4 regions of the Bacillus sp. AFS031507 genome follow, and region 1 is predicted to be linked to each of the others. Evidence: predicted binding sites of a transcription regulator. Region 1 holds the regulator's gene; each other region holds the start of a gene.

The links. Region 1 encodes Rex, which represses fermentation and respiration genes when NADH is low (regulators of the CRP and FNR family bind a similar motif). Its sites were predicted from a motif close to TTGTGAAATATTTCACAA; they were not measured.
Region 2: COE25_RS22315 (formate/nitrite transporter family protein) is a predicted target of Rex. The motif match lies at 2,093-2,110, and genes of this name have one in related genera.
Region 3: COE25_RS01495 (DoxX family membrane protein) is a predicted target of Rex. The motif match lies at 1,871-1,888, and genes of this name have one in related genera.
Region 4: COE25_RS05430 (cytochrome c oxidase subunit 2A) is a predicted target of Rex. The motif match lies at 988-1,005, and genes of this name have one in related genera.

The regions. Positions count from the first base shown of each region.
Region 1 covers NZ_NUOW01000035.1:4,352-7,533, reverse strand. Annotated here, with positions in the region: gene ystJ (NADP-dependent malic enzyme) at 1-796, opposite strand, end outside; gene COE25_RS25080 (redox-sensing transcriptional repressor Rex) at 956-1,612, opposite strand; gene moaC (cyclic pyranopterin monophosphate synthase MoaC) at 1,649-2,146, opposite strand; gene COE25_RS25070 (ABC-F family ATP-binding cassette domain-containing protein) at 2,324-3,182, shown strand, end outside.
Region 2 covers NZ_NUOW01000025.1:198,155-201,336, reverse strand. Annotated here, with positions in the region: gene COE25_RS22320 (VanW family protein) at 48-1,046, opposite strand; gene COE25_RS22315 (formate/nitrite transporter family protein) at 1,235-2,059, opposite strand; gene COE25_RS22310 (methylated-DNA--[protein]-cysteine S-methyltransferase) at 2,491-3,030, shown strand; gene COE25_RS22305 (SH3 domain-containing protein) at 3,064-3,182, opposite strand, start outside.
Region 3 covers NZ_NUOW01000001.1:321,115-324,296, forward strand. Annotated here, with positions in the region: gene COE25_RS01475 (ArsR/SmtB family transcription factor) at 1-141, shown strand, start outside; gene COE25_RS01480 (SRPBCC family protein) at 125-580, shown strand; gene COE25_RS01485 (SRPBCC family protein) at 634-1,023, shown strand; gene COE25_RS01490 (DoxX family membrane protein) at 1,249-1,758, shown strand; gene COE25_RS01495 (DoxX family membrane protein) at 1,993-2,502, shown strand; gene COE25_RS01500 (hypothetical protein) at 2,563-2,784, opposite strand; gene COE25_RS01505 (class I SAM-dependent rRNA methyltransferase) at 2,964-3,182, opposite strand, start outside.
Region 4 covers NZ_NUOW01000003.1:302,110-305,291, reverse strand. Annotated here, with positions in the region: gene COE25_RS05435 (type III polyketide synthase) at 1-465, opposite strand, end outside; gene COE25_RS05430 (cytochrome c oxidase subunit 2A) at 1,200-1,349, shown strand; gene COE25_RS05425 (cytochrome c oxidase subunit II) at 1,371-1,847, shown strand; gene COE25_RS05420 (b(o/a)3-type cytochrome-c oxidase subunit 1) at 1,847-3,182, shown strand, end outside.

The DNA.
Region 1 (3,182 bases):
CGGCTGCTGATACCCCCACAAACACATCTGCGTCAACGAGCGCATCGGCTAACGCTCCTTGTTTTTGCTCGCGATTTGTCATTCGCGCCATTTCATCTTTGAATCGATTCATTCCGAACGGGCGGCCTTCATAAATAATTCCTTTTGTATCGCATAAAATAACATCCTTCGCGCCCATATGCAGCAGGAGCTTAACAATTGCTACTCCAGCTGAACCTGCTCCGTTTACGGCAACACGAATATCTTTAATTTTTTTATCTGCTAATTTTAATGCGTTGATTAGACCAGCGGCTGTTACAATCGCGGTTCCATGCTGGTCATCATGAAAAACAGGAATCTCGCAGGCTTTGCGGAGGCGGTCTTCAATTTCAAAGCATTGCGGCGCAGCAATATCCTCCAAGTTCACTCCGCCAAATGTTGGTTCTAGCAGCTTGACGGTTTCTACGATCTGGTCTGTGTCAGTGGTGGCCAAGCAAATGGGAAAGGCATCAACATCTGCGAACGATTTGAATAACACGGCCTTTCCTTCCATCACAGGCATCGCAGCTTTTGGTCCAATGTTTCCAAGCCCCAGGACCGCTGTCCCATTGGATACCACTGCGACAAGATTGCCCTTCGAGGTATAATCATAGACTTTATTTTCGTCTGCATAAATGTCCAAACATGGCTCTGCCACACCGGGTGAATAGGCAAGGCTTAAATCTTTTGCATTATGTACTGCCACCTTAGAATAAATCCCAACCTTGCCTTGGTGTTCCTTGTGCATTTTTAACGCTTCATCTCGTAAAATTGACATTGAATTTCCCCCACTTCCCGGTTAGTAACCGCTTGCATTTTATCTACCTACATCTTAGTGCATAAGAAAGTATTTTTATAGATTATGTAATTAAAAAAAGCAGGGAGTTAATCATACAAAAGGCCTTCCACAAATTTTGTGGAAAGCCTTTTTAACTAATTATTCTTCATCTATTTCGACCGTTGGATAATGCTTTAAAAAGTAGACTAGCGATTGAAGCTCCACAGCCAAGTCAATATGATGGACCCTTATTAAGGGTGGAACATTTAACCTCGCTGGAGTGAAATTTAAGATCCCTTTTACATTCGCTTGGACCAGTCGATCGGTTATCATTTGTGCGGCAGGAGCCGGAACCGTTAATATCGCCACTGAAATATTAGTTTCTGATAACACCTTCTCTAAATCGTCCATAGGGTGAACAGGTACCTCGCGAATCATGGTTCCCATTTTGTCGGGATCCACATCGAAGGCGCATTCTATTTTTGTGTTATTATTTTTTAAAAAGTTATAGTTTAAAAAGGCAGTCCCAAGATTTCCGACTCCTATTAAGGCAACCTTAGTTAATTCATCCTGATCTAGGGTCTTTCGGAAGAAGGATATTAAGTAATTAACATTATACCCATAGCCCTTTTTTCCTAACGCACCGAAATAGGAAAAGTCGCGGCGAATCGTTGCTGAGTCTACCTTTACTGCTTCACTCAATTCCGCTGAAGAGACCCTTTGCTTGCCTGAACTTTGCAGGTTTTTTAGAAATCGATAATAGAGGGGCAGCCGTTTTGCTGTCGCCTGTGGTATTTTCGTTGTTTCATTACTCATAATCTCCCACACCCCATGAATGGTTTAGTTAAAAATTTATTTAACTCTTTCATCTCTTTTAAAATCACCGTTTTTACCGCCCGTTTTTTCGACAAGATACGTCGGTCCAATTACCATACCTTTATCAACGGCTTTACACATATCATAAACCGTTAAGGCACATGCGGATGCGGCTGTTAACGCTTCCATTTCTACACCTGTGTTCCCTTTCGTTTTAACGGCTGCAGCAATATATAATTGATAGTTCTCATCCTTATCCTGTTCCCAAGAGAAAGAAATATTAACACCTGTTAATGGAATCGGATGGCACATTGGAATCAAATCCCATGTCTTCTTTGCTGCCATGACAGCTGCTATCTGGGCCACAGCTAAGACATCGCCCTTCTTCATCTCATTATTAGTTATTTTATCATAAATTTCTTTACTAACGGTAATGCTGGAATGAGCAAGCGCCGTACGTGCCGTTTCCGGCTTATCACTGACGTCGACCATTTTTGCTCTGCCTTCTTCATTAAAATGCGTAAATTCTGCCATATAAAAAATCCTCCCATCAAATCATACACTATTTTTCCTTATATGTGTGTGAAACTTTGAACTATATATTACATTTTATGTCGGTTTAAGACTTCACTCCGCTAATATGGCGAGCAGTTTATTGCCGACATACCGGGAATAAGGTACACTAATCCTATGTAATAGAGGTGAATGAGAATGATTTTGCTACAGGTTAATCAATTACAAAAATATTATGGTGCTGACCTTATTTTATCGAATATTAAGCTCGAATTACAAACTCGGGACCGTGTTGCCCTTGTTGGACGCAATGGGGCGGGAAAATCGACATTATTGAAAATTATTGCCGGACACTTGTCGCATGATGGCGGAGAAATCATCAAGCCAAAAGAAGTGACGATTGGCTATTTAGCTCAAAATACTGGGTTAGAATCATCATTATCCATATGGGATGAAATGCTGACGGTTTTTGAACCGCTGCGATTGATGGAAAAACAACTCCGCACACTTGAAGAACAAATGGCTGATCCCCTCGTTTTTGGAGACAGTGGCAGGTACGAAAGAATCCTAAAAGAGTACGATCATCTTCAGGTCAAATTTAAAGAACTGGGAGGGTATCAGTATGAGGCAGAGATGCGCTCCGTCCTTCATGGGCTGAATTTCCATGATAAATCCTTGATGATATCTAGTTTAAGCGGCGGGCAGAAAACTCGTCTAGCCCTTGGTAAACTCTTGTTAACCAGGCCTGATATCCTAATATTGGATGAGCCCACAAACCACCTTGATATTGATACGCTTTCCTGGCTGGAGCAATATTTACAAAGTTATCATGGGGCGATTTTGATCGTTTCCCATGACCGCTATTTTTTAGATAAAGTTGTTACTCAAGTTTATGAAGTATCCCGTAAGCAAATCCAAAGGTTTACAGGCAACTATAGTACTTACCTTGATCAAAAGGCCGCAAATTATGAGCGTGATTTAAAGCTTTTCGAAAAACAACAGCAAGAGGTCGCGGATCTCCAAGACTTTATCAACCGGAATTTAGCGCGGGCATCGA
Region 2 (3,182 bases), on a different contig from region 1:
TTGGAATATACAGAAAAGGCACCAAAGGAGCTTGGTGCCTGACACTATTAATGTTTGGCGATCAGACTTTGGTAGGCTGCTGATGTTCTTACTTCAATGGTCAAGGTTCCCTTTTTATAGATGGATTTGATAATAAATGGAGCACCAGTGTTGTTCTGAAATTGAAAGTCCGGTCCACCATAAGATACGGTTGCATCTCTGCCAGCAGGTACATACCCAACCGACAAGGAATGGTGATGTTTTTCAATATAACTAACACCTACCTGATCCACTGCATTGAACAGGGTTGATGACGTCTGGCAAATTCCTCCGCCGATACCGTCGACTAGTTGCTTATTTACAATTTCCTTCGCCTTTTGATATCCATGGGCGGCATCACTTGGACCAACAGTGGTATTAAATGAGAAAATATCTCCCGCTCCGACAATGATATTATTAATGGCCTCGGCCGACAGCTGAATATTCTTTGAACGGCCTACAACTCCGCTATTAAATCTCGTTGTAAAGCTTGCCACGACAACTTCCCCTAACTGGTCAACATCCTCAGGCTTATAACCGCTCTCGGTCACATATAAAGGTAGTTCAATAACTCCACCCGTTGCCGATGCTGTTATGACCTTTTCAACTAACTCTGATTCCTCTAAGATAATTCTAGGTTTGCCTTTAATGATTTGACCATTGGGGCCAATCTTATCAAGAACCATTCGTTGGTCATATCCTTTGGTACTTTCCGTCCCTCTTGCTAAATCCTTTGCCCATTTTTCAAGTTCCTTTTTGTAGGTTTCATTATCGGTTCCAAAACCCATTTCCACTGGTAAAAAGGTTTCCAAAATAGCATTTGTATTCGGATCAATGACACTCACCGTAATTGGTTTTGGTTTTTCTTCTTTCTGTGGTGGTTCTGGTGTTTTATTGGGCTTTTGTTGTCCTGGTTCAGTTACTTTTTCTTCAACTGTCTTTTCTGTATTCGTTTTTTCTGTACATCCGGCAATAATTAATAAGCTACAAATTAATAAAATTGATACTAGCCACGAGCTCTTTGTCATTTCCCCCAACCTCTTATCCTTTATTTTCATGCAGTAAATGCTGACCTCCAAACGAAGTCCATACATTCTTGGATTTTATTCCCGTTTGCATGTCAATATGACTTATAAGTATTGATTAATATGCAAAAAAGCCCCTTAGGTGTAAGGAGCTTAATCAGTGAAGATATATAATTTTTTTAAGCTGTAAATTATCTTACGCTGCTTTTCATCATTGGTTGAACCACTAATGGTTCCGAATATGTGCGTTCATTTTTCTTATAGGCGTGCCAATATGCGAGTGCGATAAAGACAGATCCGCCAACCGCATTGCCTATAAAGACAGGGATAAAATTTTCAATATATCCTAGCCAAGTAAAATGGCCGGCAAATATCGCTGCAGGAATCACAAACATATTCGCTACAACGTGTTGGAATCCGATTGCGACAAATGCCATCGTTGGAAACCAAATACCTGCAATTTTTCCGACCATATCGTTTGCTCCATAACAAAGCCACACTGCCGCTGCCACCAGCCAATTACAGCCAATCCCCGAAACGAAGGCTTGGAGAAAGGTTGCTTCTAATTTATGGTCAGCAATACTAATCGTTCTTTCCAAGAAGGGGCCTGATTCGGTAAGTCCAACCAGATGCCCAAAAAAGTATGCTACAAAAATGGCCCCGATAAAGTTACTGACCGTAACAAGAAACCAATTATAAACAACCTGTCTAGTGCTAATCTTATTCGCCATTCGAGCTAGAGACACAGCCATCATATTTCCTGTTAATAGCTCACCACCTGCAAGCAAGGTGAGGATAAGGCCGATTGGGAAGACAGTCGCACCAATCAAACTGCTTAACCCCTCTAAATTTCCTGTTAAAGTTGCTGTGACACGGATGAAAAGTAAATAACCTAAAGCAATGAAGGCACCTGCTTCAAAACCTAATATCAGGGTCTGTAAAGGATGGTATTTTGATTTTTTTACTCCATTTTCAACGGTAATTTCCATGATTGTTTCGGGTTTACTATATCCCATATGATATACTCCTTTTTAAATGAACCATTTAGTATGTGAAATGTTTAACATACTTCTATTTTATAACAAATTCTTTTAAAATCCTGTGAATATTTCTTTAACTATTTTAGAGCGCTTACATTTACCTTTGTAATCTTGCTTTTATATTCAAAATATCTTACTTCCCTTTCCTAATAAAGGTATACTGATTCTGAGGTGACATGGTGGAGTGTAAAAACACCACAGGAGTTACGGACGGAGACGAATGGTCTAACAGAAGAAAGATGGCAGTCAATTATCAATAATGTTCCTTCATATGATGATAAACCAGTATGTTAGTCGGTATCCCTAACCCAGCCCATTTTGCTACACTTTTAAAAAAAATAACCAGCCATACTTCATCAGAGTATCGTCAAATGATCCGAAAGGAATAAAGAATGGAGGTTTATACAATGGAAAAGAAAATTTATTGGAGTTTGTTTATATATGGTCCATGGAAAATGTATCTCGCAGCAACGGTAGATGGACTTTGTTATGTAGGTTCCGATCATAAGGACTTAGAAGAACTGGTGACTTGGGTCCAAAAAAAACTCCCGCATCACCTTTTGGAACGTGATGATAGTAAATTACAACCTTTTGTAGACGAATTCACCGAATATTTTCAAGGAAAGCGCACGTCTTTTACCTTTCCAATCGATTTTCACGGGACTCCCTTTCAACAATCTGTTTGGAACGTATTAAATGAAATTCCCTATGGATGCACACATACTTACTCAGAAATCGCGGAACTCCTGCAGAAACCTAAATCGGTACGTGCCGTTGCCGCTGCAATTGGAGCAAACCCGATATTAATTACTGTTCCTTGTCATCGTGTGATTGGTAAGAACGGGAAGTTAACTGGTTTTCGCGGCGGTTTAGATATGAAGGAAAAACTGTTAGATTTGGAAAAAGAACCCTCCAGTTTGAAAGGTGTAATCATACATGCTAAATAAACCAAAAAGGCAGAGAGAAAGTCTCTGCCCTTTTTATTTTATATATTTACTTGAAACATAACCTGTTGCTTTACCAAATTTGATTTTTTTCCATGAACCTTTTGTTGAGACAATGGTTACTGATTGATTTTTCTTTAAAGTACTAATTACCT
Region 3 (3,182 bases), on a different contig from region 1:
ACGAAACGGTACTACGGTATTAGAAGGGACGGTTTTTCTGAATTAAAGCAGTATATTGACCGTTTTTGGGATGATAGTTTACTTCGTTTGAAAGAAGCTGCCGAAGAGGAAGAAAGGAGAAAAAATGAATCAGACCAATAATGAAATCATCACAAAAGAAATATTTATTGAAGCCCGCCCGGAAACATTATTTTCGTTCTTTACTGATGCGGACAAAATGGTTCGCTGGATGGGGAGACATATTCTGCTCGAACCAAAAATCGGTGGTAAATATCGAATTGATGTGAATGGCAGCGATATTGCCATGGGCGAATATCTAGAAATTGTCCCTTTTGAAAAAATCGTCATGTCTTGGGGTTGGGAAAAATCAAAGCTCGTGCCACCTGGTTCAAGTAAGGTTGAATTCAAACTGACTCCGAAAGAAAATGGCACAAATTTAGTTTTAACCCATTATGACTTGCCAGTTGAAGAAATCCCATCGCACCAACAAGGATGGTCCCATTACATGCCGCGCATTAAAGATTTTGCAGAAGGCAATGATCCAGGTGTAGATCCATGGTCCGAAATGGCCATGCATTAATTTTTATAAAAAATAAATAACCTTTTCTACTGAATATATTGGAGGAATTAAAAATGACTAAAATAATTCATCAAGAAGTAATTTTCAATGCCAGTCCTGGACTTATATATGAAGCACTTACCGATTCGAAACAATTTAGCAAAATGACGGGAGGTGCACCTACAGAAATCAGTCCCGAAGCTGGTGGTACTTTTTCGTGTTTTGGCGGCATGATTCTTGGAAGAAACATTGAACTTGTTCCAGGTGTGCGAATTGTACAAGCTTGGCGAGTAGCGAACTGGCCAGAGGGAGTTTATTCTATTGCTAAGTTTGAGCTAAAAGAACAAGACTCAAAAACCCTTTTGGTTTTCGACCACATTGGTTTTCCTGATGCTGAAGGAGAACATCTTGCAGCAGGATGGGGAGCGAATTACTGGAACCCTTTAGAAAAATATTTAGGTTAATTCACACGCAGAATGACGTAAAAATGCTTGGAGCATCTCCAAGCATTTTTCTTATTAATTAGGAAGTAATGGAGTTCATGGCCCTGCAATAAAATGTTCACAACTTTTTTACGAATATGTGAAATAGTGAACAATTTACCCTAATTTCAAAATAAGTTTGGTATAGTAAAAATGTAGTTAACGAACAAACAAACAACTAAAATAAATTAACAAGGAGTGTTTCACATGGTAGTAAATTGGTTAAGAGAAAACAAAGTTGCCGCTGGAATTTTAACAGTTCTTCGCTTATATATGGGGTATTCTTGGATTACAGCTGGGTTCCACAAATTATCAGGCGGTTTTGATGCTTCTGGCTATCTAAAAGGGGCAATCGCTAATCCAGTGAAAGGTCCAGACGGTGCGATGGTTTATGGCTGGTATGTTGATTTCTTAAAGCATTTCGCGTTACCAAACGTTGATATTTTTAACACGATCGTCCCACTAGGTGAATTCTTAATCGGACTTGGACTTATTCTTGGATGTTTAACAACTGCTGCTATGTTCTTTGGACTTGTAATGAACTTTTCATTTTTCTTAGCAGGAACCGTGTCACATATTCCAACAGATCTTTTCCTAGGAGCAATTATTCTTTTCTCAGGCTATAACGCTGGTCGCATCGGTCTTGACCGTTGGGTTATCCCATTCATTCGTAACACTGCATTTAAAGGTAGTAAAACTGTAAAGCATAACGTTTAATGCAAGTAAGCAAGGGGAATGTCTTTGATAAGCTCCCTTTTATACAAAACTCTCCAAGAGTCTGGTGAAGGATCTTGTTCGTTTGAAATTTGTTCATAACTTTTTTACAAATATGTGAAACAGTGAACAATTTGCCCTAATTTCAAAATAAGTTTGGTATAGTAAAGTTGTAGTTAACGAACAAACAAACAAACAAACAAACAAATAAAAATAAATTAACAAGGAGTGTTTCACATGATAGTAAATTGGTTAAGAGAAAACAAAGTTGCCGCTGGAATTTTAACAGTTCTTCGCTTATATATGGGGTATTCTTGGATAACAGCTGGGTTCCACAAATTATCAGGCGGTTTTGATGCTTCTGGCTATCTAAAAGGGGCAATCGCCAATCCAGTGAAAGGTCCAGACGGTGCGATGGTTTATGGCTGGTATGTTGATTTCTTAAAGCATTTCGCGTTACCAAACGTTGATATTTTTAACACGATCGTCCCACTAGGTGAATTCTTAATCGGACTTGGACTTATTCTTGGATGTTTAACAACTGCTGCTATGTTCTTTGGACTTGTAATGAACTTTTCATTTTTCTTAGCAGGAACTGTGTCACATATTCCAACAGATCTTTTCCTAGGAGCGATCATCCTATTCTCTGGCTATAATGCGGGCCGCATCGGTCTTGACCGTTGGGTTATCCCATTCATTCGTAACACTGCATTTAAAGGGAATAAAGCTGTAAAACATAATGTTTAATCCAAACAAAAAGCGACGCAGTCTTGGTTTTCCTACCAGATGCGTCGCTTTTTTTTAATCCTAAAAGCTTTTATCTTCTTTTAAACTTTCTTTGTTCATATACCAATTGGTTACCTGTGTAAGGATGGCAAACATGAAAAAGAAATTCATAGCCCAGACATTAATGAAGGGAGCCAACCCGCCAAATTCAATCGTTTCAAGACCTTTTAGCTTCATCACAATCATCGACTCGATAAAAATAAGCACAAAACCAACAACACCAGCAATAGCCGCTCTAATCATATCGTTTCCCCCCAGAAATGATTATTTTTTAATTTATGTAAGTTACGAAAGTAGCATTTTTGACAATTTCGTGAACATCTTCCCTCTATTATATTGCAAAAATGGGATTTACAACACCCTGGAAAATAAAAAAAGGCCCTCCCCCACATTTCATTGCATATGGGTGTCAGGCACCATTCTTATCTTATTTTTTTAATAAATACTACCTTCAAGTAGTCCCCTTCTGGAAATTCTTTGACGGTTTTGAAATCGACGGGAAGTGAAAATTCTTCCAATTGTTTGTAGCGGCTGCCAGATTCTTTAAAGGCAGCATCGATAAAGCTCTTGAATTTATCCATCCCAAAAGCGCTGCTGTTTGTGGATGCAACAATGGTTCCATTGTCCGCAGTTATGGCAAT
Region 4 (3,182 bases), on a different contig from region 1:
ATAGGCTCTCGATAGACCAGCAGCACCGCCTGCACAGCCAAGTCCCCAAATAGGCATCCTCTTTGTGTGTGAATTAAACGGGAGGAGATTCATGATTCTCGCTTCGATACTAGGTGTGGCCATCCCCGTGGTTGAGATAAAAAAAATGATATCAATTTCTTGATAATTAATATTTCGCTTTAAGTAATCCTTATTATTTAAACACTTCTCGATTGCTTCTTTTCCAAGTATCACCGCAGATTCAATATATGCAGAATTTTTTTCTTCAAAAGTATGTTCTTCTTTAAACCAATCGAGATTTTTAACAAAATGTCTTTTTTCAATTTGTCCATTTTGAAAAGCTCGTAAAAGTCTTTCAATATCCTTAAAGGAATCTGAGAAAAGCTCTCGTGCAAACTCCAAAGCTTGATTTTGATTAACTTCAAAAGGGGGAGTAACCTCTGCAACTGAAATAATTGTAGGCATGTTTTTTCTCCTTCAATCTATGTAAGGGTATTTTTTCCAGTTTAAAGGTTTTTATTCAAGAGTTTCAGAAAGCAAAAAAAAAGCTTCCCTATATAAAGAGGAAACCAAAAGTTTCCACTCTGGGAAGCAAACGTTTTGAAGGTTGTTGCTGTGCTCTTAAATTATATAATGGATATTGATTTCATTCATTAACTAATGATTTCCAGTTCCGAATTTCTAAATAAACAGCAAGAAAAATGCTTATTAATGTTTTTTCACCTTATTTTTTATCGGGTTGTTTTTGAACTTCAATTTTAATTTTATTTTTTACTAATGTTCCGCAGATTTTACAGATTTCTACCTGGTCATACAAAAGGCGGCAATTATCACAATAATATTTTTCCACAAAAACACACTCTTTTCTGAAGGAAAATATGAATTTCTTAATATCATATTTATAGGATTCCAAAGTGTGACATTCATTTCAAAAAGGGTGGTTAATTTCGTGTGTGAATGATTATTCAATTACTTTTATCACAGGTAAAGTGTGATAGTTCACATTTTAGTCACAAATAACCCCTGGCAATTGTGATATAAATCACTGTTACATCAATTTTATAATATTAACATAGTAGATATCTAAGGAATGAACATTTTGTGAACTGCTAATTTTGTTATTTTTTCTTCACAATTGTTTTGTATTATGAAAGAGAACTAATCATTTATTTTAACTACTCTGAAGGGAGTGCAGGGGGATGGCGAATGCGGAACTTAAAACAAACAAAAAAACAGAAATAGAAGACAGCTCTTCTCTTAAAGGGACATTAGCGTCCGTTTTCTTATTGGGAGCTTTTATTGTTGTCACTTGGGTAAGTGTCTATTACCTATTTGTTGAACGCTTTTAATAATTGAAGGGGGAAAGAATTATGCATATGCATAAGTTCGAGAAGATTTGGCTAACTTTCGGAATTAGTGCACTGGTAGTATTTTTGACAGTTGTGGGTGTAAGCGCATTCTATCTTGGCAACAAGCCGCCAAGTTGTTTAACTACGATTAATGTGGATAAGGTCGATCAAACAAAACCATTTGATAAACCAGGATTACATAAGGTTGAAGGTAAGGATTGGGACTATGAATTAGTATATGTAGCTGCAGCGTTCTCCTATAATCCAGTGAAAGTGGAAGTACCAGTTGGGGCTAAGGTAAAAGTTATTGCTACAACCAAAGATGTTGTCCACGGGTTTGAAGTAGCTGGCACAAATATTAACATGATGCTTGAACCTGGTTATGTCAGCGAATATACAACCACGTTTGATAAAGCTGGTGAATATTTAATTGTTTGTAATGAATATTGTGGTGCTGGTCACCATTTAATGAGTTCGATGATTGAGGTGGTAAAATAATGGCTAACTCGACAGCAGCAAAAGTAAAAGTTGATCCTCGTGATGCAAAGCTTTCAATGGCCCACTTTTTTGTTGCCTTCTCTGCACTTGCACTTGGTGGTTTAATGGGGCTTTTACAAACCCTTGTCCGTTCCGGTAAATGGGAGCTTCCATGGGGTATTGATTACTACCAAATCTTAACCGTCCATGGTGTTTTAATGGGATTGGTTTTAACGACATTTTTTATTATGGGATTTCAGTATGCTGCCGTAAGCAGAACCACTGGCGGTCATTCAAATGCTGCCCGCCGCACTGGCTGGATCGGTTTTTGGATCATGTTAGTCGGTACCTTAATGGCAGCTACCATGGTTTTACTTAAGGAAGCATCCGTACTTTACACTTTTTATGCACCTCTTAAAGCCCATTGGATATTTTACTTAGGCTTAACCTTCGTCGTTATAGGAAGCTGGATTGATGGTGCTTCACAAATCATGACCTATGCAAAATGGAGGAAGAATAATCCCGGGCAGCCAAGTCCGTTATTAAGCTTTATGGCTGTTATAAATACAGTCATGTGGATTATTGCTACTCTTGGAGTTGCAGCAACCGTATTGTTCCAATTACTTCCTTGGTCGCTTGGATTAGTTGATACTGTTGATGTGTTAGTAAGTCGGACTTTATTCTGGTATTTTGGGCATCCACTTGTTTATTTCTGGTTATTGCCTGCATATATGTGTTGGTATGCGATTATCCCGAAAATTATTGGTGGGAAAATTTTTTCTGATTCATTAGCACGTTTGTCATTTATTTTGTTCCTGCTATTCTCGATTCCGGTTGGTTTTCACCATCAATTAACAGAGCCAGGTATTGACCCTGCCTGGAAGTACTTACAGGTTATCCTAACATTCATGGTTATTATTCCATCGTTAATGACTGCCTTCTCTCTTTTCGCAACCTTCGAGAGATATGGTCGCTCAAAAGGAGCAAAAGGCCTGTTTGGCTGGTTTAAGGTTCTGCCATGGGGAGATGCTCGTTTCACAGTTCCATTTATTGGTATGGCATCATTTATTCCTGCTGGAGCTGGTGGTATTATCAATGCATCCAATCAAATGGACCAGGTAGTTCATAATACTATTTGGGTGACAGGACACTTCCATTTAACTGCTGCAACTTCGGTTGTATTAACGTTCTTTGGGATCTCCTATTGGTTGGTACCACATTTAACTGGACGTAAATTGACAAAAGCAATGAATAAATTAGGAATAATCCAAGCATGGGTTTGGTTTATTGGAATGGCATTCATGTCAGGTGCAATGCACTTTCAAGGTCTCCTTGGCGGTCCAAGACGTTCCGCTT